DNA from 4 places in the Streptomyces sp. NPDC088350 genome. Region 3 is predicted to be linked to each of the others. Evidence: riboswitches for the same ligand, from Rfam matches in the RefSeq annotation. Region 3 holds a riboswitch; each other region holds the start of a gene.
The links. A riboswitch is a leader RNA that binds a small molecule or an ion and turns the genes downstream of it on or off. The one in region 3 is predicted to bind cyclic di-AMP.

Region 1 (5,509 bases), on a different contig from region 3:
CCGTCCTGTCCGTGGTCGGCGACATCGACCCCGAGCAGACACTCGCCTGGGTCGAGAAGTACTTCGGATCCATCGCCGCGCACGACGGCAAGCCGACGCCCCGTGACGGCGCACTGCCCGACACGATGGGCGCCGAGCTGCGCGAGGTCGTCGTCGAGGAGGTCCCGGCCCGCGCCCTGATGTGCGCCTACCGGCTCCCGGAGGACGGCACGCGCGCGTCCGACGCGGCCGACCTCGCCCTCACCATCCTCGGCGGCGGCGAGTCCTCGCTCCTCTACAACCGCCTTGTACGGCGCGACCGTACGGCCGTCGCGGCCGGCTTCGGACTGCTGCGACTGGCGGGAGCGCCCTCCCTGGGGTGGCTGGACGTCAAGACGTCCGGTGACGTCGAGGTGCCGGTCATCGAGGCCGCCATCGACGAGGAGCTCGCCCGGTTCGCCGAGGAGGGCCCCACGGCCGAGGAAATGGAGCGCGCCCAGGCCCAGTTGGAGCGCGAGTGGCTGGACCGGCTCGGCACCGTCGCGGGCCGCGCCGACGAACTGTGCCGCTACGCCGTCCTGTTCGGCGACCCGCAGCTCGCCCTGACCGCCGTACAGCGCGTCCTGGACGTGACGGCACAGGAGGTCCAGGAGGTCGCCAAGGCCCGCCTGCGACCCGACAACCGCGCGGTGCTCGTGTACGAGCCGATCGCGGACGAGGACGAAGAGGACGACGAAGCAGCGGCCGCGGCCGGCGACGAGAACGAGGAGGCGGCCAAGTGACCGAGCTCGCCACGATGGAATTCCACCCGCAGCCCCAGGCCGGCGAGGCCAGGCCGTGGGCCTTCCCGGCGCCCGAGCGCGAGACGCTGGGCAACGGCCTGACCGTCCTGCGCTGCCACCGCCCCGGCCAGCAGGTCGTCGCCGTGGAGGTGCTCCTGGACGCGCCCCTGGAGGCCGAACCGGCCGGTCTGGACGGTGTCGCCACGATCACCGCGCGCGCCTTCTCCGAGGGCACCGACAAGCACTCCGCCGAGGAGTTCGCCGCCGAGCTGGAGCGCTCCGGTGCCACCCTCGACGCGCACGCCGACCACCCCGGGCTGCGCCTGAGCCTGGAGGTCCCGGCCTCGCGCCTGGCCAAGGGCCTCGGCCTGCTGTCGGACGCCCTCAGGGCGCCCGCCTTCGCCGACAGCGAGGTCGAGCGGCTGGTCCGCAACCGCCTCGACGAGATCCCGCACGAGACGGCCAACCCGTCCCGCCGCGCGGCCAAGGAGCTCTCCAAGGAGCTGTTCCCGGCGACCTCGCGCATGTCGCGCCCGCGCCAGGGCACCGAGGAGACCGTCCAGAAGATCGACTCCGGGGCCGTACGCGCCTTCTACGACCGGCACGTCCGCCCCGCGACGGCCACCGTCGTGGTCGTCGGCGACCTCACCGGCATCGACCTGGACGCGCTGCTCGCCGACACCCTCGGCTCGTGGACGGGCTCCGCCGGCCGGCCGCGCCCCGTGCCGCCGGTCACCGCCGACGACACCGGGCGGGTCGTGATCGTGCACCGGCCCGGCGCCGTCCAGACCCAACTGCTCATCGGCCGCGTCGGATCCGACCGGCACGACCGCGTGTGGCCCGCCCAGGTGCTCGGCACGTACTGCCTCGGCGGCACCCTCACCTCCCGCCTGGACCGCGTCCTGCGCGAGGAGAAGGGCTACACCTACGGTGTGCGCGCGTTCGGCCAGGTGCTGCGCTCGGCACCCGACGGCACGGGCGCCTCGATGCTCGCCATCAGCGGCTCCGTGGACACCCCGAACACCGGTCCCGCCCTGGACGACCTGTGGACGGTCCTGCGCAAGCTCGCCGAGGGCGGCCTCACCGACGCCGAGCGCGATGTCGCCGTACAGAACCTCGTCGGGGTGGCGCCGCTCAAGTACGAGACCGCGGCGGCCGTGGCGAGCACGCTGGCCGACCAGGTCGAGCAGCACCTGCCCGACGACTACCAGGCGACGCTGTACCAGCAGCTCGCCGCGACCGGCACCGTGGAGGCTACCGCGGCGGTCGTGAACGCCTTCCCGGTGGACCGTCTGGTGACGATCCTCGTCGGCGACGCGGAGCAGATCAAGGAGCCCGTGGAGGCGCTCGGCATCGGCGAAGTGACCGTCGTACCGGCCGAGTAGAGAGTCGCGCGGAGAGCCGCGTAGCAGCACGCGCGTGTGGGAGCCCTGGTGACAAAAGAGTCACCAGGGCTCCCTAATGTCCGAATTGGGGAGAGGTTGCCTGTCTGCCCTGTGGCATACCCAACAAAAGCCGTGATCCGTTTGGGGATTGAAAGTGGCCCCCCTTAGCGTCGGTCCGGCTGTCCGTCAGGCACCGCGCCGCACTCGCGGCACCGGACAGTCATCGCCGAGTCCCCGTACGGCGCGAGCCAGGGGAGCCGGGGACCCACATCAAGAGTCCCTGGGGTGAATCGGACGCCCGCGTACCGCGAGGGGGTCCGTAGGAGACCTTCCTGCTCCGAACCCGTCAGCTAACCCGGTAGGCGAGAAGGAAGGAAAGGACCAGCCACTCCATGGCGTTCACCCGCGCCACCGGGAAGCACCGTCGCCCGAGCCGGACCCACCGCACCACCGTTCGCGCCGCGAGCGTCGCGGCGCTCGCCACCACCGGCGTCGTCGGTACCCTCGCCACCGCCCCGGCGTTCGCCGCCGAGACCTCCGTCGAGCAGACCGGTCTCACCCCCGTCGTCGCCATCGGCGAGTCCGTCGCCGACAAGATCGACGCCCAGGCCGCCGCCCAGAAGCAGGCCGCCGCCGAAGCGCTGGCCAAGGAGGCCGCCCGGGCCAGGGCCGCCGCGCAGGCCAAGGCGGAGCGCGAGGCCACGGCACGCGCCGCCCGCGAGGCCGAGCGCAAGAAGCTCAACACCTTCGTCGCGCCGGTCTACGGTTCGTACGTCTCCACCGGCTACAAGACCGGCGGCTCCCTGTGGTCCTCCGGCGCCCATACGGGCATCGACTTCCACGCCTCGACCGGCACCTCCGTCCACGCGGTGGGCTCCGGCACCGTCGTCGCGGCCGGCTGGGGAGGCTCGTACGGCAACCAGGTCGTGATCAAGATGGCCGACGGCATGTACACCATGTACGGCCACCTGTCGTCCATCGGCGTCAGCGTCGGCCAGACGGTCACCCCGGGCCGGCAGATCGGCCTCTCCGGGGCGACCGGCAACGTCACCGGACCGCACCTCCACTTCGAGGCCCGGACGACCGCCGAGTACGGCTCCGACGTCGACCCGGTCGCCTACCTCCGCACGCACGGCGTGAACGTCTGACGACACAACGCCGCCCTTCCCGAAGCCCTGGCCCGCCCGGCCGGGGCTTTCGGCGTTTCCGGAGCCCATCTGTCCAAAAAATATGCATGGATTCCGGTCCGCCATCGGAAATTCCCGCTCATTGCAATAGAGTCACGGAACACACGTCAATCGTCGACGTTTCACGGGGATTAAGGCGGAGGTCGGACATGCGTATTCCGGCGCACTCGGTATGCACGGCGATCCGGGACGACATCGTCGCCGGTGTCTACGAGCGCGGGAGCCGGCTCACGGAGGAACTCCTCGCGCGCCGGTACGGTGTCTCGCGCGTCCCTGTCCGGGAGGCCCTGCGCACGCTGGAGGCCGAGGGGTTCGTGGTGACCCGGCGGCACGCGGGCGCGTGCGTCGCGGAACCGACCGAGCAGGAGGCCGCCGACCTGCTGGAGATGCGGATGCTGCTGGAGCCGCTCGGCGCCTCGCGGGCCGCCCAGCGGCGCACCGAGGCCCACCTGAAGGTGCTGCGCGGCCTCGTCAGGCTGGGCCAGGAGCGCGCCAGGAGGGGCAACAGCGAGGATCTGCGCTCCCTGGGCAGCTGGTTCCACGAGACGCTGGCACAGGCCTCCGGGAGCCCCGCGCTGACCTCGATGCTGACCCAGCTGCGGCACAAGATCGCCTGGATGTACGCGGTGGACGCGCCGGCCAACCCCGTCGAGTCCTGGGCCGAGCACGGGGCCATCGTGGACGCGGTGGCGCGCGGCGACAGCGAGCGCGCGCGGGCGATCACGGCCCTGCACACCGAGCGGGCGGGCACCGCGCACCGGCTGCGCTTTCCCGGCGGGGCGAACGGCGCGCACGGCCCGGATCGTGTGAGGACTTCGCAACCTCCCGTAAACATGTCCGGCCTGCGGCATTAACACGGGCACCGTATACAAAGAGGAGATAATTCGCGGGGGATTATTTCTGCTGCCCGCAAGGGGAATTGCGAAGGGCTCGCCCGGTAATTCGGACGAGCCCTTCGAGCTTGCGGTACATCGTTTTTTGGGCGAAAAGCACCGCCCCCATCAATGGGGAGCCGTTCAGACGGTCTCGGGGAGCTCCTCGAGGCCCTCCGCCACCAGCTTCGCCAGTCGGTCGAGGGCCGTGTCCGCGCCCTCGGCCTCGGAGGCGAGGACGATCTCCTCGCCGCCCTGGGCGCCCAGGCCCAGGACCGCGAGCATGGAGGCCGCGTTGACGGGGTTGCCGTCGGCCTTGGCGATCGTCACGGGGATACCCGCGGCCGTGGTGGCCCGGACGAAGATGGAGGCGGGGCGGGCGTGAAGGCCCTCCGCCCAGCCGACGTTGACGCGGCGCTCAGCCATGTGATGCTGCCCTTCAGAGTCTCAGGGTTGTCTAGACCAGTTTCCCACACGTGAAGCGAGCCCGGAACGGCCCTGCGAACCGTCCGGAGCGGGGCGTCGGACCGCGGCCTCGGCCCGACTTCCCCTCGCTGCTTTCCCCCACAGACTGCCTCGCGCCGTTGTCGGACGCGAGCCGTACGCTGGGGCCCATGCAGACCTCGTCGGACCGGCACGAGTACCCCGCCCACTGGGAAGCCGACGTGGTGCTGCGCGACGGGGGTACCGCGCGCATCAGGCCCATCACCGTCGACGACGCCGATCGCCTGGTCAGCTTCTACGAGCAGGTCTCCGACGAGTCGAAGTACTACCGCTTCTTCGCGCCGTACCCTCGCCTGTCCGCCAAGGACGTCCACCGCTTCACGCACCACGACTTCGTGGACCGGGTGGGACTCGCGGCCACGGTCGGCGGCGAGTTCATCGCCACCGTACGCTATGACCGCATTAGTGCCGACGGGCGTGCCGCCTCCGCCCCCGCCGACGAGGCCGAGGTCGCCTTCCTGGTGCAGGACGCGCACCAGGGCAGGGGCGTCGCCTCCGCCCTCCTCGAACACATCGCGGCCGTCGCCCGCGAGCGCGGCATCCGCCGTTTCGCCGCCGAGGTGCTGCCCGCCAACAACAAGATGATCAAGGTGTTCACCGACGCCGGGTACACCCAGAAGCGCAGCTTCGAGGACGGCGTCGTACGCCTGGAGTTCGACCTCGAACCGACGGACCGTTCCGTCGCGGTGCAGCGCGCGCGGGAGCAGCGCGCCGAAGCACGGTCCGTACGACGGCTGTTGGGGCCCGGCTCGGTCGCCGTCGTCGGTGTGGGCCGCACCCCAGGAGGGGTCGGCCGCAGC
Region 2 (5,509 bases), on a different contig from region 3:
TCCTCGAAGCCGCCCGCATGGACGGCGCGAGCGAGTGGCGGATCTTCTCGCGGATCGCGGTGCCGATGATGATGCCGGGGCTCATCACGGTGTTCCTGTTCCAGTTCGTCGCCATCTGGAACAACTTCCTGCTGCCGTACGTGATGCTCGCGGACGACAACAAGTTCCCGCTCACACTGGGCCTTTACACCCTGCTCTCCCAGGGCGCCTCGCAACCGGCGCTCTACACCCTGGTCATCATGGGCTGTTTCCTCGCGATCCTGCCGCTGATCGGGCTCTTCCTGGTGATCCAGCGGTTCTGGTCACTGGATCTCTTGAGCGGATCGGTAAAGGCCTGAGACACAAGCACTGAGTCGTACCTCCCCCCACCGCACCCGAACGGGCAGAACGAGGAACATGACCACCAGTCCGAACGGACGCCGAAAACCGCCCACCATCCACGACGTGGCCCGGGAGGCAGGGGTCTCCCGGGGGACCGTCTCCCGGTACCTGAACGGCGGCCACTACGTCTCACCGGCCGCGCGCACCGCCGTGGAGACGGCGATCAGGAAGACGGGCTACGTCGTCAACCGGCACGCCCGCTCCCTGAGCACCGGACGGTCGGACTCGGTGGCGTTCCTCCTCACCGAGCCGCAGGAGAAGTTCTTCGAGGACCCCAACTTCAATGTCCTGCTGCGGGGTTGCACCGAACACCTGGCCCGGCACGACATCCCGCTGCTGCTGATGCTGGCCTCCTCCAAGGACGACCGCCGCCGCCTCACGCGGTACATCACCTCGGGCCACGTCGACGGCGTCCTCCTGGTCTCCAACCACAGCGGCGACCCGGTCGCGGCCGAACTCCGCGACGCCGGCATCCCGTTGGTGGCCTGCGGCAAGCCGCTCGGCACCGCCTCCAAGTACAGCTACGTGGCCGCGGCCGACCGGGACGGCGCCCAGGAGATGGTCCGCCACCTCGTCGCCGGGGGTCGTCGCCGCATCGGCATGGTCACCGGCCCGCTCGACGCCCCGGGCGGCCCCGACCGCCTGGCCGGCTACCGGGACGTCCTCACCGAGGCGGGTCTGCCCCACGACCCCGCGCTCGTGGTCGAGGGCGACTACCGCCGCACGGGCGGCGAGGAAGCGGCCCGCAGACTCCTGTCCCAGGCCCCCGACATCGACGCGGTGTTCGTAGCCTCGGACCTCATGGCCCTGGGAGTCGTCAACACCCTTCAACAATCCGGCCGTTCGGTCCCCGATGACATCGCTGTCGGAGGCTTCGACGACTCGGCGGCGGCCACCTCCATCACCCCGGCCCTCACCACCATGCGCCAGCCCTACGACCGCATCAGCGCCGAGATGGTGCGGATGCTGCTGGCCCAGATCGCCGGAGAGGACACGGCGGGCGTGATCCTGCCGACGGAACTGGTCGTCCGGGAGTCGGCATGACCGCCGTCACCGTCAAGTCAACCGGAACACCGGTCAACGCATGTGAAGGCGGCAGCCGTCCGGTTCGCGTCGAGTCCGGGGGCCTTTCCATCCGTATTCTCTGATCATGGCCGCACCCCTCGCATATGCACTGATCGCCACCGACCTGGACGGAACGCTGCTGCGCGGCGACGACACGCTCTCCGACCGGTCCCTCGCCGCACTGCGACGGGTCACGGCGGCCGGCGCCCGGCACCTCGTCGTCACCGGCCGGCCCGCCCCGAGGGTGCGCCCGCTCCTCGACGACCTCGGCAGCAGGGGGCTCGCGGTGTGCGGACAGGGCGCGCAGTTGTACGACGCCGGCGCGGACCGTCTGCTCTGGTCGGTCACCCTGGACCGGGAGCTGGCCGAGACCGCGCTCGGCAAGATCGAGGCGGAGGTGGGCCAGGTGTACGCGGCCGTCGACCAGGACGGCGTGGACGGCCTCACCCTGATCGAGCCCGGCTACCTGATGCCGCACCCCACGCTCCCCGCGGTACGGGTGGGCCGGCGCGACGACCTCTGGTCCGAACCCATCAGCAAGGTGCTGCTGCGCCACCCCGCCCTGGCGGACGACGAGTTGGCGTCCACGGCGCGCTCGGTGGTCGGTTCACTGGCCTCGGTCACCATGTCCGGCCCCGGCACCGTCGAACTCCAGCCACTCGGCATCACCAAGGCGACCGGCCTGGCCCTCGCCGCCCAACACCTGGGCCTGACCCCGTCCGACACCATCGCCTTCGGCGACATGCCGAACGACATCCCGATGTTCGACTGGGCGGCACACGGAGTGGCGATGGCCAACGCCCACCCCGAACTGAAGGCGGTGGCGGACGAGGTGACGTCATCGAACGAGGACGACGGAATCGCCCTGGTCCTGGAAAGACTCCTCAGCGAAGGTTTTTAGGGGCGCGGGGCTGTATCAATTTGCGGCTCCGCCGCGCGGGCGCGACCAGCCACGACGGCGGTGCCACTCAAAACACAACCGTCGTGGCTGATCCAACGTTTTCTAGTAAGCCCCGTAAACGTTGTCGATAGACCCGTACACCGCCGCCGCGTAGTTACAAGCAGCCGTGATGTTCGCAACCGGGTCATACGGATCGAACGCAGTCCCGGCAACGTGATACGCGCTGAACGTCGGGTCGATCACCTGAAGCAACCCCTTCGACGGCGTACCGGCCGCCGCGTTGGAGTCCCAGTTGTTGATCGCGTACGGGTTACCGGACGACTCACGGATCACGTTCCGGTAGATCCCGTTGTACGTCCCCGGAATCCCCTTCTGCGCCATGATCGCGAGCGACTCCCGGATCCACCCGTCAAGGGTGTTGGGGTACCCGGCGAGCGTGGTCGAGGTGGAAGACGTGGTGGCCGCGGAAGCGGAGGTCGCCCCGACGATCGGCAGGGCGAGGATCGCGACACCGGTACCGGCGACAACGGCACGGCGGACAAGGCGGGCGCGGCGGGACTGAGCGGTTGCAGGCATGACGAGGTTCCTCTCCGTCGCCTGCGAGGTGAGCTGTCGGGTTCGGGCTGGGAGGTGCCCGGCCACGCCCTCACGGACGTGACTTAACCCCAAGCCGTCCCGGTGCAATGGCCGGTCCGGCGACTTACCTGGTTCCCCCGCTCCTGCCGTGCGAGATGTGTTCGTGACTGGGATGCCGGGCGGCGGCAGGATTCGGCGTTCCGCTCGACAGGCCGGGAACGTATGCGAGAGCACATGTCCGGAACAAGTGGCGGAATCACACCTCACCCCTATTGACCTTGGTCTGGGGCGTATGGGGCACTTGATCCTTTGCGCGAGCCAAGCTTCAACTGTCAAACGGCGCAAGGGGAAACGCGGGCAGACCGGGACACAGGCCATTCATGGAAACGCGTGACCCAACTCACGGAAGAATGAAGAACGGCAAATCGGGCATTCATCCTCAACTGGCAGTTCTCGGAATCCTTTTCTCCCGGGTCCGGTGAAAGATCACTTCGCCACCCTCGGTGCAAATCACCTCGTTAGAGGTGAGAAAGTCCGTTTCGTCGCAAGTGATCTCCGACCGCGTCCGCACGGTCGTGTCCCACCCCGGCTCCGGCCGGTGCGGCCGGATCGACCGGTCGGACCGCGTACGGGCCGACAACGGGTCCGCCTCGTCGATCGTGTACGTCTCCAGCGCGTCCTCGGTGAATTCGAGCCCGTCCGGGTACACGCGCGTGCCGCCGTGCCGGGGTTCGTCGAGCGTGGCCGGGTGGTGCACCCCGAGCGGCTCGGCCTCCTCGGGTTCGCCGAAACGAATATCGGCAGTCAACTCCCGGTCCCGCACCGGGAGTTCCAGCGCACTCCCCTCCGGGTCCGGCGTGAACCCCGCCGCCGACTCCGGCTGGGGCCAGATCCACGGCCAGTACGCCGACGACACCGCGAGCCGGATGCGACGCCCGGGTGCTTGCCTTGACCAGGCCGAGGATGCGGTCGGCGAGCCAGCCGTCCGAGACCGAGACGAGATAGGCCGGCGTTCCGTAGGCTGCGGACACGGACGCGGCCGTTCCGGACGACATGCCCATGCCGCCGTGCGCGACCGAATCCGCGAAGTGGAGGACGAGGATGGCCTGCATGCCGAGGAACGAGAAGCGCTCCCAGACCTCCAGCCCCGAGAGTGTGAGCAGGCCCCTGGGCTGGCCGAAGAAGGCGTGGTCGTCCTCGGGAGGCGGCTCGCTGTCGGGCTCGGCTTCCAGTGCGGTTCGGGACGCGCTCCACTACTTCCAGGTAAGTCGATAAATGTCCGTTCTTATCAGTTGATCAAAAACATACCGGTCGTGATCCGATACCGCCTGGCCTGGACGGGGGTGGGTGGCACCGGTGATCGAATGCCGACCGGATACGCTGACTTGAGTGATGGCAGCGACCTATCGACAATCCGTGTGACCGCCCAGGGACACCAGCAGACAGGAGACCCCTCGTGACCGTCGTCGGGCCGTTCGGGCTGAGCGTGCGGGACCAGGCTCTGGAAGCCGATGTCCAGGCCGGAATGGCGGCAGTCGAGGAGGGTCTGCTCGAAGCCACCAAGAGCGAGGTCCCCTTCATCACGGAGGCCGCCCAGCACCTCGTGCGCGCGGGCGGGAAGCGGTTCCGGCCGCTCCTCGTGATGCTCGCCGCCCAGTTCGGCGACCCCTACGCGCCGGGTGTCGTGCCCTCGGCCGTCGTCGTCGAGCTGACCCATCTCGCCACGCTGTACCACGACGACGTGATGGACGAGGCGGCCGTGCGCCGGGGCGTGGACAGCGCCAACACCCGCTGGGGGAACTCGGTCGCGGTCCTCACCGGCGACTTCCTCTTCGCGCGCGCGTCGCACACTCTGGCCGACCTCGGCCCCGAAGCGGTGCGCGTGCAGGCCGAGGCGTTCGAACGGCTGGTCACCGGCCAGATCCTGGAGACGGCCGGCCCGTCCGACGGGCGCGACCCGGTCGAGCACTACCTCGACGTGCTCGGCGGCAAGACCGGCTCCCTGGTCGCGGTGGCGTGCCGCTTCGGCTCGATGATGGCCGGCTGCGACGACACGGTCGTGGACGTCCTCACCCAGTACGGCGAGCGGCTCGGCGTGGCCTTCCAACTCGCCGACGACGTCCTGGACATCGCCTCCGACGGCCACGAGTCCGGCAAGACCCCGGGCACGGACCTGCGCGAGGGCATCCCCACCCTGCCGGTGCTGCGGCTGAGGGAGCGGGCGGCCCGCCTCGGTCTCGCCGAGGACATCGCCCTGTGCGAACTCCTCGACTCCGACCTCACGGACGACGCCCGGCTCGCCGAGGCCCTCTCCCGCCTCCGTGGACACCCCGCCCTGGAGCAGGCCCGCCGCGACACCGTGCGCTACGCGGAGGACGCCCGCGCGGCCCTGGCGCCGCTCCCCGAGTGCGACGCGAAGGTCGCCCTCCTGGAGATGTGCGACGCGGTGGTGCACCGCGCGGGCTGAGCCCGTTCAGTAGCCGCTGCCTCCCGTGCTGCCGGAGGCGGTGGCCGCCGCGGCCTTCGCTCCGGTGGGTGTCACCGCCCACCAGGTGCCGTCCACGCCCTGGCCGTAGGCCTCCTTGG
Region 3 (5,509 bases):
CAAGGCGTTCACGCCCCGCCGGGTGGCCGAATTCGCCCCGCGCGTGCAGGAGTTGACGAACGACCTCATCGACCGCTTCGCGCGGACCGGTTCCGCCGACCTCATCCACGACTTCGCCTTCCCGCTCCCCATCTACGCCATCTGCGACCTGCTCGGCGTCCCCCGCGAGGACCAGGACGACTTCCGCGACTGGGCGGGCATGATGCTGCGACATACAAAAGCAGGCCACGGCGGCGGACCGCGGGGCGGGGTCGCCCGGTCCGTGAAGAAGATGCGCGACTATCTCGCCGACCTCATCCACCGCAAGCGCGAGGCCCTCCCCGACAGCCCGGAACCCCTCCCCGGCGAGGACCTCATCTCCGGCCTCATCCGCGCCTCCGACCACGGCGAACACCTCACCGAGAACGAGGCCGCCGCCATGGCCTTCATCCTGCTCTTCGCCGGGTTCGAGACGACCGTCAACCTCATCGGCAACGGCACCTACGCCCTCCTCACCCACCCCGAGCAGCGCGCCCGCCTCCAGAAGTCCCTGGCCGCCGGCGAACACGGCCTCCTCGAAACCGGCGTCGAGGAACTCCTGCGCTACGACGGCCCGGTGGAGCTGGCGACCTGGCGCTTCGCCACCCGCCCCCTCACCCTCGGCGGACAGGACATCGCGGCCGGCGACCCCGTACTCGTCGTCCTGGCCGCCGCGGACCGCGATCCGGAACGGTTCGCCGATCCCGACGTCCTCGATCTGGGACGGCGTGACAATCAACACCTCGGCTACGGCCACGGCATCCACTACTGCCTCGGCGCCCCGCTCGCCCGCCTGGAGGGCCAGACCGCGCTCGCCACCCTCCTCACCCGCCTCCCCGACCTCCAACTCGCCGCGGACCCGGCCGACTTGCGCTGGCGCGGCGGGCTCATCATGCGCGGACTGCGCACCCTGCCCGTGGAGTTCACCCCCGAGCGGGCACTCCGCCCCGGTGAACCCGAACCTGAACCCGCAATCCCACCCCGTAAACCCGAAGATGACACTTCCTCAACTCTGTGATCTTCACGTGATCTACGTGGCATTGACTTGTGACAAGTGATCGAGTGCGGCTACGTTCACGTACCAGCGCGGCGCCCCGCACCACCCGCCGCGCGGTCCCCCCGCCGTCACGCGAAAGGCCTCCGCATGCTCTCCGGGAACGGTCGTCACCGTCGCCCCCGTCAGGCTCCGGCACTCCTCGTCGCGGCCGGCGTCACCGGCTCCGCCATCGCCATCCCGCTCCTCGGCGCCGCCGCCGCGAACGCCGCCGACGGCACCACCTGGGACAAGGTGGCCCAGTGCGAGAGCGGCGGCTCGTGGAGCGAGAACAGTGGCAACGGCTACTACGGCGGCCTGCAACTGTCCCAGGACGACTGGAGCAAGTACGGCGGCCTCGACTACGCCCCGAGCGCCGACCTGGCCAGCCGCTCCCAGCAGATAGCCGTCGCCGAGAAGATCCTCGACGACCGGGGCACCTCGCCCTGGATGACCTGCTCCCTGCTCTCCGGTCTCACCACGACCTCGGGTTCGACGAACGTCGACACGGGCGTCGCGAGCGACTCGCCGTCGACCGGCACGACGGACTCCTCCGGCTCGACGGACTCCTCCGGCTCGACGGACTCCTCCCCTTCCTCGGCGTCCTCCGGACTGTCCGACTCCAGCAACACGGACTCGACTTCGTCCGATACGTCCGACTCCTCCACCGGCGACCCGTCGAGCAGCCCCTCGCCCGCCGCGACGAAGGACTCCGCGAGCTCCGCCAAGTCCGACAAGTCCGCCGCCCCTTCCGTGAGCGACGACTCGGCGACCGCATCTCCGAAACTCGATGAATCGGACAACTCGGCGCAGGCGGCGGGCAAGTGGAGCCTCGTCGACACCGGTGCGCTCGGGAGTGGGTCGAGCGCAGGCAAGCACCGCGGAGCCGGTGCCGAGGAAGGCGTCACGGCGCAGACGTACACGGTCCGCGCCGGTGACTCCCTCGCGTCCATCGCCGACTCCCTTGGCTACGACGGCGGATGGCGTGCGCTCTACGCCGAGAACAAAAAGGTGATAGGCGCCGATCCGACCCGGATCGCCGCCGGTCAGACCTTGGACGTCGGTACGGAAACGGGCGAAAAGTAGCAGGAGGGCAGCGGGAGTTCACGTCACGCTTCGCGTCGAATGTCCGGTTTGATCAAAGTGTGGGATGAGTCTCAGAAGCCCTGATCGTCTTTGAAATTCCGCCGATTCCGTGTCTACGGTCAAGGCCGCTCGTCACCACGAGCCCCGGCTGCCGCACACGCCGAGTCCTGCCAGCGGCCTCCGGGAACATTCGTCGCGTCAAGCGCCGTAGGCAGGAGCGGGGGACCCAAGGTAAGCGCCGGGCCCGGGAGTCGAGAGACACCGGAACCGGCTTGGGGTTAAGCCGCGCACCGAGAGGTGTGCGGCCGGGCAACTCACACGGCCCGAACCCGACAGCTCACCTCGTAGGCGTCGGTGAGGGGATTGGGATTTTCCATGCTGTTTTCCAGCAAGGGCAAGCACCGCCGTCCGTCCAAGGCCACTCGCGTCGCCACGCTCGCCGGCGTGACCGGCGTCGCCATCGCCGCCCCGCTCATGGCGGCCAGTGGCGCCTCCGCCGCCACCGCGTCCGAGTGGGACACGGTCGCCAGCTGCGAGTCCGGCGGCAACTGGTCCATCAACACCGGCAACGGCTACTACGGCGGCCTGCAGTTCTCCGCCTCGACGTGGGCCGCGTACGGCGGCACCGCCTACGCCTCCACCGCGAACCAGGCCTCCAAGTCCCAGCAGATCGCCGTCGCCGAGAAGGTTCTCGCGGCCCAGGGCAAGGGCGCCTGGCCCACCTGCGGCACCGGCCTCTCCAGCGCCACCTACTCGGGCGGCAGCTCCTCGAGCGGCAACAGCTCGTCGAGCGGCAGCTCCTCCAGTGGCAGCACCAGCACCCGCTCGACGGACACGACGGCCTCCCGCTCCGCCGAGCGCCCGGCCGCCAAGAAGACCGTCACCACCCCGACCGGCAAGAAGGTCAAGAAGGGTGACGGCGAGTACAAGGTCGTCAAGGGCGACAGCCTCAGCTCCATCGCCGAGAAGCACAAGGTGAAGGGCGGCTGGCAGCAGCTGTTCAAGCTGAACAAGGACATCATCGACGACGCCGACGTCATCTTCCCGGGCCAGCAGCTCCACCTGAAGTGACATACGCGGCTCGTAGCTTAACCACAGCGCCCTCACAGCCGTGGTGTCCACTATGGAGACCTCGTGAGGGTCACCCCCGTCCCCCACGGGCTCCCCGCTCCGGTGCGTGTTCCCCCGTACGCACCGGGGCGGGGCTTTTTTTGTGCCCGCCGGTGATTTTGTGCGCTCTTTGGCGAAGCGCTTTGTTCCGTTCGGAAACAATTTACTCTCGGTTCTGTCCATCAGGCGGCCGACCGGATGGCCAATCGCCCCGAGCCGGTTAGGCTCGTCTCGCAGAGCCGCTGCGGTGTTGCCGTAGCCGCGTCAGATCCCAAGAAGGAGATGCTCGTGCCGTCCATCGACGTCGTCGTAGCCCGGGAAATCCTGGACTCCCGAGGCAACCCCACGGTCGAGGTCGAGGTCGGCCTCGACGACGGCAGCACGGGTCGTGCCGCCGTTCCGTCCGGCGCCTCCACCGGTGCCTTCGAGGCCATCGAGCTGCGTGACGGTGACCCGAACCGCTACGGCGGCAAGGGTGTCGAGAAGGCCGTCCTCGCCGTCATCGAGCAGATCGGCCCGGAGCTCGTCGGCTACGACGCCACCGAGCAGCGTCTGATCGACCAGGCGATGTTCGACCTGGACGCCACCGACAACAAGGGCTCCCTCGGCGCCAACGCCATCCTCGGCGTCTCCCTCGCCGTCGCGCACGCCGCCTCCGAGGCGTCCGACCTCCCCCTCTTCCGCTACCTGGGCGGCCCGAACGCGCACCTGCTGCCCGTTCCGATGATGAACATCCTGAACGGCGGCTCGCACGCCGACTCGAACGTGGACATCCAGGAGTTCATGATCGCCCCGATCGGCGCGGAGTCCTTCTCCGAGGCGCTGCGCTGGGGCGCCGAGGTCTACCACACCCTCAAGAAGGTGCTGAAGACCAAGGGCCTGTCCACCGGCCTCGGCGACGAGGGCGGCTTCGCCCCGAACCTGGAGTCCAACCGCGCCGCCCTCGACCTCATCATCGAGGCCATCAAGCAGGCCGGTTACATCCCCGGCGAGCAGATCGGGCTCGCGCTCGACGTCGCCGCGTCCGAGTTCTACAAGGACGGCAAGTACGAGTTCGAGGGCAAGTCCCGCTCGGCCGCCGAGATGACCGAGTACTACGAGGAGCTCGTCTCCGCGTACCCGCTCGTCTCCATCGAGGACCCGCTGTACGAGGACGACTGGGCCGGCTGGAAGGTCATCACCGACCGCATCGGCGACAAGGTCCAGATCGTCGGCGACGACCTCTTCGTCACCAACCCCGAGCGTCTCGCCCGCGGCATCGAGGAGGGCACCGCCAACGCCCTGCTCGTCAAGGTGAACCAGATCGGCTCGCTGACCGAGACCCTGGACGCCGTCGAGATGGCCCAGCGCAACGGCTTCAAGTGCATGATGTCCCACCGCTCCGGCGAGACCGAGGACACCACCATCGCCGACCTCGCCGTCGCGGTGAACTGCGGCCAGATCAAGACCGGCGCCCCGGCCCGCTCGGACCGCGTCGCCAAGTACAACCAGCTCCTGCGCATCGAGGAGATCCTCGACGACGCGGCGGAGTACGCGGGCCGCAGCGCGTTCCCCCGCTTCAAGGGCTGACCCCACCGGATTCCCGGGGATCCACCGGGTCAATCCTCAGCCAGTCGTACGTACGTCCCCGCACCCGGTCCCGTACCGTGTGCGGGGACGTACGCACGTGTGAAGGGGAGGCGGGACATGGCCGTGAAGGACCGGGACCGGTTCTCCACCGCGACCAGGCTGAAGCTGCTCGGCGAGCAGACGGCGGCCCGTGTCTACCGTTCCCAGACCAAACGGCAGGCCCGCCGTTCCCGGCTGACCGGCCGAGCGGCCCTCCTCGCCCTGGTGCTGTGCTCGCTGATCGTGGCGCTGGCGTACCCGATAAGGCAGTACGTCTCCCAGCGCGCCGAGATCTCCGATCTCCAACGGCAGCAGGAGCAGGCGCGGCAGCGCGTCGAGCAGCTGCGCGACCTCAAGGCACGCTGGCAGGACGACGCGTACGCGGAACAGCAGATCCGCCAGCGGCTGCACTATGTGATGCCCGGGGAGACGGGCTACATCGTGATCGACCCGGACGCGGCGAAGCAGTCGCGCGCCGAACTGGGGGCGGCCGACCGTCCCTGGTACGCGAACGTGTGGGACGGCGTCGACAAGTCCGACGCCTCCGACCGGTGAACCGACAGACACTTCAGAGAGACTCTCGTACAGGCATGGACACGCCCCCGCCGCCCACCCCGCGCACCGAGCCCACCGTCGCCGACGTCGCGGCCTTCC
Region 4 (5,509 bases), on a different contig from region 3:
ACCAGATGCTGGCCCGCGCGGAGGCCGACGGCACGACACCGCGCGCCGCCGCGCACGCCATCGTCGCGGACCGGCTGCCGGTCATCGCGGAGCGTTTCGGCTGGTACCGGTGAGGTACGAGGCACCACCTCGGCGGGCGACGGATTAGGGTGACCGCGTGGCGAGAGTGCGGTTGGGCGTGGCGGAGCGGCGTGCGGAGTTGCTGCGGGCCGCCGTCGAGCAGATCGAGGCGCGGGGTGTGGCGGCGGTCAGGATCGCCGACGTGGCGTCGGCGCTCGGGGTGAGCAACGCGCTGGTGCTCTATCACTTCTCGACCAAGGAGAAGCTGGTCGCCGCCGCGTTCACGTTCGCCGCCGAGGACGACCTGGCGCATCTGCGCAAGCTGCTCGGCCGCCGTACGACCGCGCTGCGGCGGCTGCGGGCCGCGGTGCGCTGGTACGCGCCGACCGGGCAGGCCAAGGGCTGGCGGCTGTGGATCGAGGGCTGGGCGGCGGCCCTGCGTGAACCCGCCCTCCTGGACGTCACCCGCGATCTCGACCGGCAGTGGAAACGGGCGCTCGCGGAGGTCGTCGCGGAGGGGGTCGCCGCGGGCGAGTTCGAGTGCGCGGACCCGAACAGCGCGGCCCTGCGCCTCACGGCCCTCCTGGACGGCCTCGCCGTACAGATGACGGCGTACGCGGGAGCGGTGTCGCACGCACGGGCCCTGGAGTGGGTCGACGAGGCGCTCGCACGGGAACTCGGCCTGGAACGGGCGGCGTTGACCGCTTCCTGAGTCACGCGCGAGGGCGGCGATACGGGGGGCGGCACGGCCACGCGTGCGCGTGCGGGCCGCCAGCACCATCCTGCCGCCGGGCGAGTCCGCGGGCGCGGCCACGCGTGCGCGTGCGGGCCTACGGCGGGCGCGTGCGGGCACCGGGATGTGACCCCGGGGCGAGGGACGGCTCCCGGTCATGTCACGTCGACACCCCGGTTCACCCGTCGACGGACCAGCACTCCCGCGAGGTCATCCCACCGGTCCAACCCGCCGCGCCGGGACCTACCAAGCCGTACAGCCCCCGGCACAGCGGTCGCACCCGTCACCCCGTCACCGTCGTCACCCCGTCAAGCCACCGACTGGATCCGCATCTTGATGTCGCCCGGCGACAGCGCCCCCTTGGCCTCCACATGGTCACCCGAGGACTCGCCGCGCAACCGGCGCCCGATCCACGGCACCAGGTACTCGCGCGCCCAGTGCACGTCGTCGCGCCGGATGTCGAGCGTGCCGCGCGGCGGCAGCGGGGGCCAGGGCTGGTCCGGGTCGACCGGGACCTCGACGCCGAGGACCTGGCCTGCGCGGAGCGCCACGCGCGTGTGCCCCTCGGGAGAGAGATGCAGCCGGTCGCCGTCCCAGGCCCGCCGGTCCTGGACCGTCTTCAGGGACCACAGGTCGAGCACCGGGCAGCCGTACCGGTCGGCGATGGCCCGGACATGTCCGTTGTAGGTGGCGATCTTGCCGCGCAGATGCTTGAGCACGGGCACACCACGGGTGTCGAACCCGGTCGTCACCATGACGGTGCCGACGGCACGGGTGAGGTCGGCGACCGCGCGTTCGAAGCGCTCGGCGACCTCGTCGGGGTCGGTGCCGGGACGGATGATGTCGTTGCCGCCCGCGCAGAAGGAGACCAGGTCCGGGCCGATCTCCTTGGCCCGGGTGAGCTGGTCGGCCACGATCTGGTCGAGCAGTTTCCCGCGCACGGCAAGGTTGGTGTACTCGAAGTCGCCCTCGGGTCGGCGGTCCGCGAGCAGTACCGCGAACCGGTCGGCCCAGCCGACCATCGCCCCGTCGGGCCCGGGGTCGCCGACGCCCTCGGTGAAGCTGTCCCCCACCGCCACGTACGACCCGATCACTGATCTGCTGTCGCTCTTCGAATCGTTAGCCACGGCAACCATAATTCACCCTGGAGTGTGACCTACGCGATCGTATTTAGGGGTTGACGGGCGGTGAGATAAGCCACTTGTAAAGGGTTGCCCAAAGTCGGAATAAGCCTCTGAGCAGGGGCGTTGACGCCAGGAACTGCCCTGCGCCGGGCCCCGAGAGGTCAGCCGACGGTGACGCCGTGCGAGCGGAGGTAGGCGACCGGGTCCACGTCCGAGCCGTAGTACGGAGTGGTCCGGATCTCGAAGTGCAGGTGCGGGCCGGTCACGTTGCCGGTCGCACCGGAGAGGCCGATCTGCTGCCCCTCGGTCACGGTCTGGCCGGCCGAGACGGACAGCTGCGACAGGTGCGCGTACTGCGAGTACTCGCCGTCCGCGTGCCGGATCACGACCTCGTTGCCGTAGGCGCCGTCGTAGGCCGCGGAGACGACCGTGCCGGCGGCGACCGCCTTGACGGTGGTGCCGGTCGGGACGACGAAGTCGACGCCCGTGTGGTAGCCGCTGGACCACATGCTGCCCGCGACGTGGTAGCCGGTGCCGATGGTGGCGCCGACCACGGGGAGGGTGTAGCCGCTGGAGGTGCTGGTGCTCTCGGCGCTCTGTGTCGCCGTCGTGCTCTTCGAGGAAGACGAGGAGGACGAGGAGGACGACGACGAGGACGAGGGCGCCGAAGAACCGGACGGCTTGGACGACTTGGACGACTTGCCCGTCCCACTCGTCGTGGCCTTCTGGCCGAGGGTGAGCTTCAGGCCCGGGTGGATCAGCGACGGGTCGCCGCCGATGGCCTCACGGTTGTCCTGGTAGATCTTCTTCCAGCCGCCGGTGACGTCCTGGTCCTCGGCGATCTTCGCGAGCCAGTCACCCGCCTTCACCGCATACGTCTTCACGTTCGCGGCCTTGGCGGTCGTCTTCTCCGCAACCGTCTTCTCACTGGCCGGAACCGACTGAACGGCCTTTTCCGGAGCGGAAGTCGTAGTCGCGGCATGGGCGCCGGCGGCCCCCATGAGCGGCAGGGCGAGCGCGGCGCCGCCGGTTCCGGCTACGGCTATCGAGCGGGCGAGTCGCGGGGACTTCGGGCGGCGGTGCTTACCCTTCGCGGGCATGACGAATTCCTCTCCGGCGCCTGCGAGGTGAGCTGTCGGGTGCGGGCTGGAGATGCCCGGCCGCGCGCTGGTCGCGGCTTTACCCCAAGCCCGTTCCGGAGACCGGAACAGGCGTCCTACCTGTGGGTCCCCCGCTCCTGCCGCATACGGGTGGGTGTGTGCGGAGTCCGGGCGGCGGCAGGATTGGGCGTCCGTCCGGATTGGTGGCGAACGTAAGCGAGGAAGACGCAAAGGGACAAGCAGGAGGTTCCACGGATATGCGTTTCTTGTGATCCCCTGTGGGAATTCACAGTCACCCTCCGTGAATTCCCCGGGGGTCCATCCTTCAATTCCCCTGGAAAAGCACGTCAATTACGTGAACATGACGAACGACGTACGGTCACGAATATGACGCTGATCACGTACATGCCCCTCAGGTTCCCTTATTCCAGAGCGAGTTGGAACGAAGGCTGCAATTAGGACAGAAGGCTCAGATGCGACGCAGTCGGAGAACCGTCGCATCGAGGTCACCACGCAACCCGGTCCGCAGCCCGTGATGCAACAGGACCGCGCCTCGGTGGACTTCGCCCGTTTCGAGGCATTCGTACGACGCCGACGGGTCGAGCCCGCGCAGCCGGAGCGCCGGCAACGGCTCGCCGTAGTGCTGCGCCTGGAGCAGGGCGAGGACGACGGTCTCGTCGCCGCGCACGTACTGCACGGCGCTCAGTCCGCCCGTCGGCGGGCGCAGCCGGTGGAGGTCGCCGTGCTGCACGAGCGGCCGGATCTCCTTGTAGAGGTCCACCCACCGGCGGGCCTCGGCGAGTTCCTCCTCGGTCCACTCCGAGAGGTCGCCGCCCACGCCGAGCACCCCGGCCATGGCGCTCACGAATCGGAAGCGCAGGCTGCTGACCCGGTCGTTGAGCTGGGTGTTCGGGCTGTCGGTGACCCAGGCGGCCATCACGCGCGCGGGGTGGATCTGGCTGAAGCCGTGCTGGATGGCGAGCCGGTCGAGCGGGTCGGTGTTGTCCGAGGTCCACACCTGGTCCGTGCGGCTCATGATGCCGAGGTCGATCCGGCCGCCACCGCCCGAGCAGGACTCGAAGGCCACGCCCGGGTGGGCCGCCCGCAGCCGGTCCAACAGGCCGTACAGGGCGTGCACATGGTCGACCCAGAGGCGCTGCGGATAGGCCTCGCCGGGCCAGCCGGCGTCGGTGAAGCAGCGGTTGAAGTCCCACTTCACATAGTCGATCGGGGCGCTGGTCAGCAGCGTGTCGAGGCGCTCCCAGAGGTACTCCTGGACGTCCTCTCGGGCCAGGTTCAGCACGAGCTGATTGCGGAACTCCGTCCGCTTTCGTCCCGGTTGGAACTGCACCCAGTCGGGGTGCGCGCGGTACAGGTCGCTGTCCGGATTGACCATTTCGGGCTCGACCCAGATGCCGAACTGCATGCCGAGCGCGTGCACGTAGTCGGCGAGCGGCTTGAGACCGCCGGGGAAGCGGTCCGGGTTCGGGGTCCAGTCGCCGAGTCCGGCGCGGTCGCTGGTGCGCTTCCCGAACCAGCCGTCGTCGACCACGAACAGCTCGACCCCGGCCGCCGCCGCACGCCGCGCGAGCACGCCCTGCTGCTCCTCGGAGATGTCGAACTGGGTGGCCTCCCAGGAGTTGTAGAGCACCGGCCGGTCCTGGTCCGCGTCCGGGATGACGTACGTCCGCTGGTACGTGTGCCAGGTGCGGCTGGCCGCCCCGAAGCCGCCGTCGCTCCACAGGCCGGCGAAGACGGGGGTCGTGAAGGACTCCCCCGGCTCCAGGAGCAGCAGCCCGGAGTCGTCGTACCCGGCGCCGCCGCTGATCTGCACGCGCGCGTCCGAGAGTTGGGCCACGGCGATCCGCCAGGACCCCGACCAGCCGAGAGCACACCCGTAGACCTCGCCGCGCTCCTCGGTCGCGTCGAGGTCGAGGGCGACCCAGGGCAGGTGCTGGTGTCCGGTGTGTCCGCGACGGCTGCCGATGACCTTCTCACCGTAGGTGAGACCGGAACGCACCAGCCGGGACTCGGCGGCCCACCGCCCGTGCAACTGCGACAGCCCCCATCCCTCCCGCTCGGGCAACGTCCACACGGCGGAGTCGGCGCGCAACAGCTCCAGAGCCCCGGGCCCGTCGTTGTCCAGGGTCGTCCAGCGCTCTACGACGTCGCCGCGCGTCCGGTAGTGCAGGGTGATCGCCAGTCCGCTGTCCCGGAAGCGCAGCCGCAGCTCGTCGTCCTCGGTGTCGTAGCGCTCGAAGGTCCATTCCGTGCCCCGGCGCTCGGGCGTGCGCACGGACAGGGCGGGCCGGGCGAAGCGGGGGCCGCCCTCGACGGGGTACTCCTCGCGTCCGTCGAGCGGGGACTCGAAGGAGGAGCCGCCGGGCAGCGGGCGGGCGGCGAGCTCCTCGGCGTCCGCCAAGGCGATGGCGGGGCCCCAGTGCAGGTGGAGCAGCTCGTCGCGCTCGGTGAGATGGACGGCGTAGCTGCTC

Region 1: another riboswitch for cyclic di-AMP. It lies ahead of ACIQBL_RS44355 (M23 family metallopeptidase); the one in region 3 lies ahead of ACIQBL_RS01110 (transglycosylase family protein).
Region 2: another riboswitch for cyclic di-AMP. It lies ahead of ACIQBL_RS39830 (transglycosylase SLT domain-containing protein); the one in region 3 lies ahead of ACIQBL_RS01110 (transglycosylase family protein).
Region 4: another riboswitch for cyclic di-AMP. It lies ahead of ACIQBL_RS12840 (peptidoglycan DD-metalloendopeptidase family protein); the one in region 3 lies ahead of ACIQBL_RS01110 (transglycosylase family protein).

What each region holds. Positions count from the first base shown of each region.
Region 1 is NZ_JBIVNL010000019.1:42,112-47,620, reverse strand. It holds gene ACIQBL_RS44365 (M16 family metallopeptidase) at 1-761, shown strand, start outside; gene ACIQBL_RS44360 (M16 family metallopeptidase) at 758-2,146, shown strand; cyclic di-AMP (ydaO/yuaA leader) riboswitch at 2,361-2,526, shown strand; gene ACIQBL_RS44355 (M23 family metallopeptidase) at 2,539-3,294, shown strand; gene ACIQBL_RS44350 (GntR family transcriptional regulator) at 3,483-4,187, shown strand; gene ACIQBL_RS44345 (HPr family phosphocarrier protein) at 4,350-4,631, opposite strand; gene ACIQBL_RS44340 (GNAT family N-acetyltransferase) at 4,820-5,509, shown strand, end outside.
Region 2 is NZ_JBIVNL010000014.1:162,351-167,859, reverse strand. It holds gene ACIQBL_RS39845 (carbohydrate ABC transporter permease) at 1-338, shown strand, start outside; gene ACIQBL_RS39840 (LacI family DNA-binding transcriptional regulator) at 397-1,425, shown strand; gene ACIQBL_RS39835 (HAD family hydrolase) at 1,532-2,347, shown strand; gene ACIQBL_RS39830 (transglycosylase SLT domain-containing protein) at 2,450-2,923, opposite strand; cyclic di-AMP (ydaO/yuaA leader) riboswitch at 2,929-3,131, opposite strand; partial or broken gene ACIQBL_RS39825 (peptidase S15) at 3,363-3,863, opposite strand; partial or broken gene ACIQBL_RS39820 (MFS transporter) at 3,868-4,155, opposite strand; gene ACIQBL_RS39815 (polyprenyl synthetase family protein) at 4,380-5,390, shown strand; gene ACIQBL_RS39810 (hypothetical protein) at 5,397-5,509, opposite strand, start outside.
Region 3 is NZ_JBIVNL010000001.1:238,694-244,202, forward strand. It holds gene ACIQBL_RS01100 (cytochrome P450) at 1-1,036, shown strand, start outside; gene ACIQBL_RS01105 (transglycosylase family protein) at 1,163-2,137, shown strand; cyclic di-AMP (ydaO/yuaA leader) riboswitch at 2,331-2,503, shown strand; gene ACIQBL_RS01110 (transglycosylase family protein) at 2,513-3,208, shown strand; gene eno (phosphopyruvate hydratase) at 3,530-4,816, shown strand; gene ACIQBL_RS01120 (septum formation initiator family protein) at 4,934-5,410, shown strand; gene ACIQBL_RS01125 (DUF501 domain-containing protein) at 5,446-5,509, shown strand, end outside.
Region 4 is NZ_JBIVNL010000003.1:650,588-656,096, forward strand. It holds gene ACIQBL_RS12825 (Glu/Leu/Phe/Val dehydrogenase dimerization domain-containing protein) at 1-113, shown strand, start outside; gene ACIQBL_RS12830 (TetR/AcrR family transcriptional regulator) at 158-772, shown strand; gene ACIQBL_RS12835 (SGNH/GDSL hydrolase family protein) at 1,102-1,887, opposite strand; gene ACIQBL_RS12840 (peptidoglycan DD-metalloendopeptidase family protein) at 2,079-3,017, opposite strand; cyclic di-AMP (ydaO/yuaA leader) riboswitch at 3,022-3,184, opposite strand; gene ACIQBL_RS12845 (alpha-galactosidase) at 3,487-5,509, opposite strand, start outside.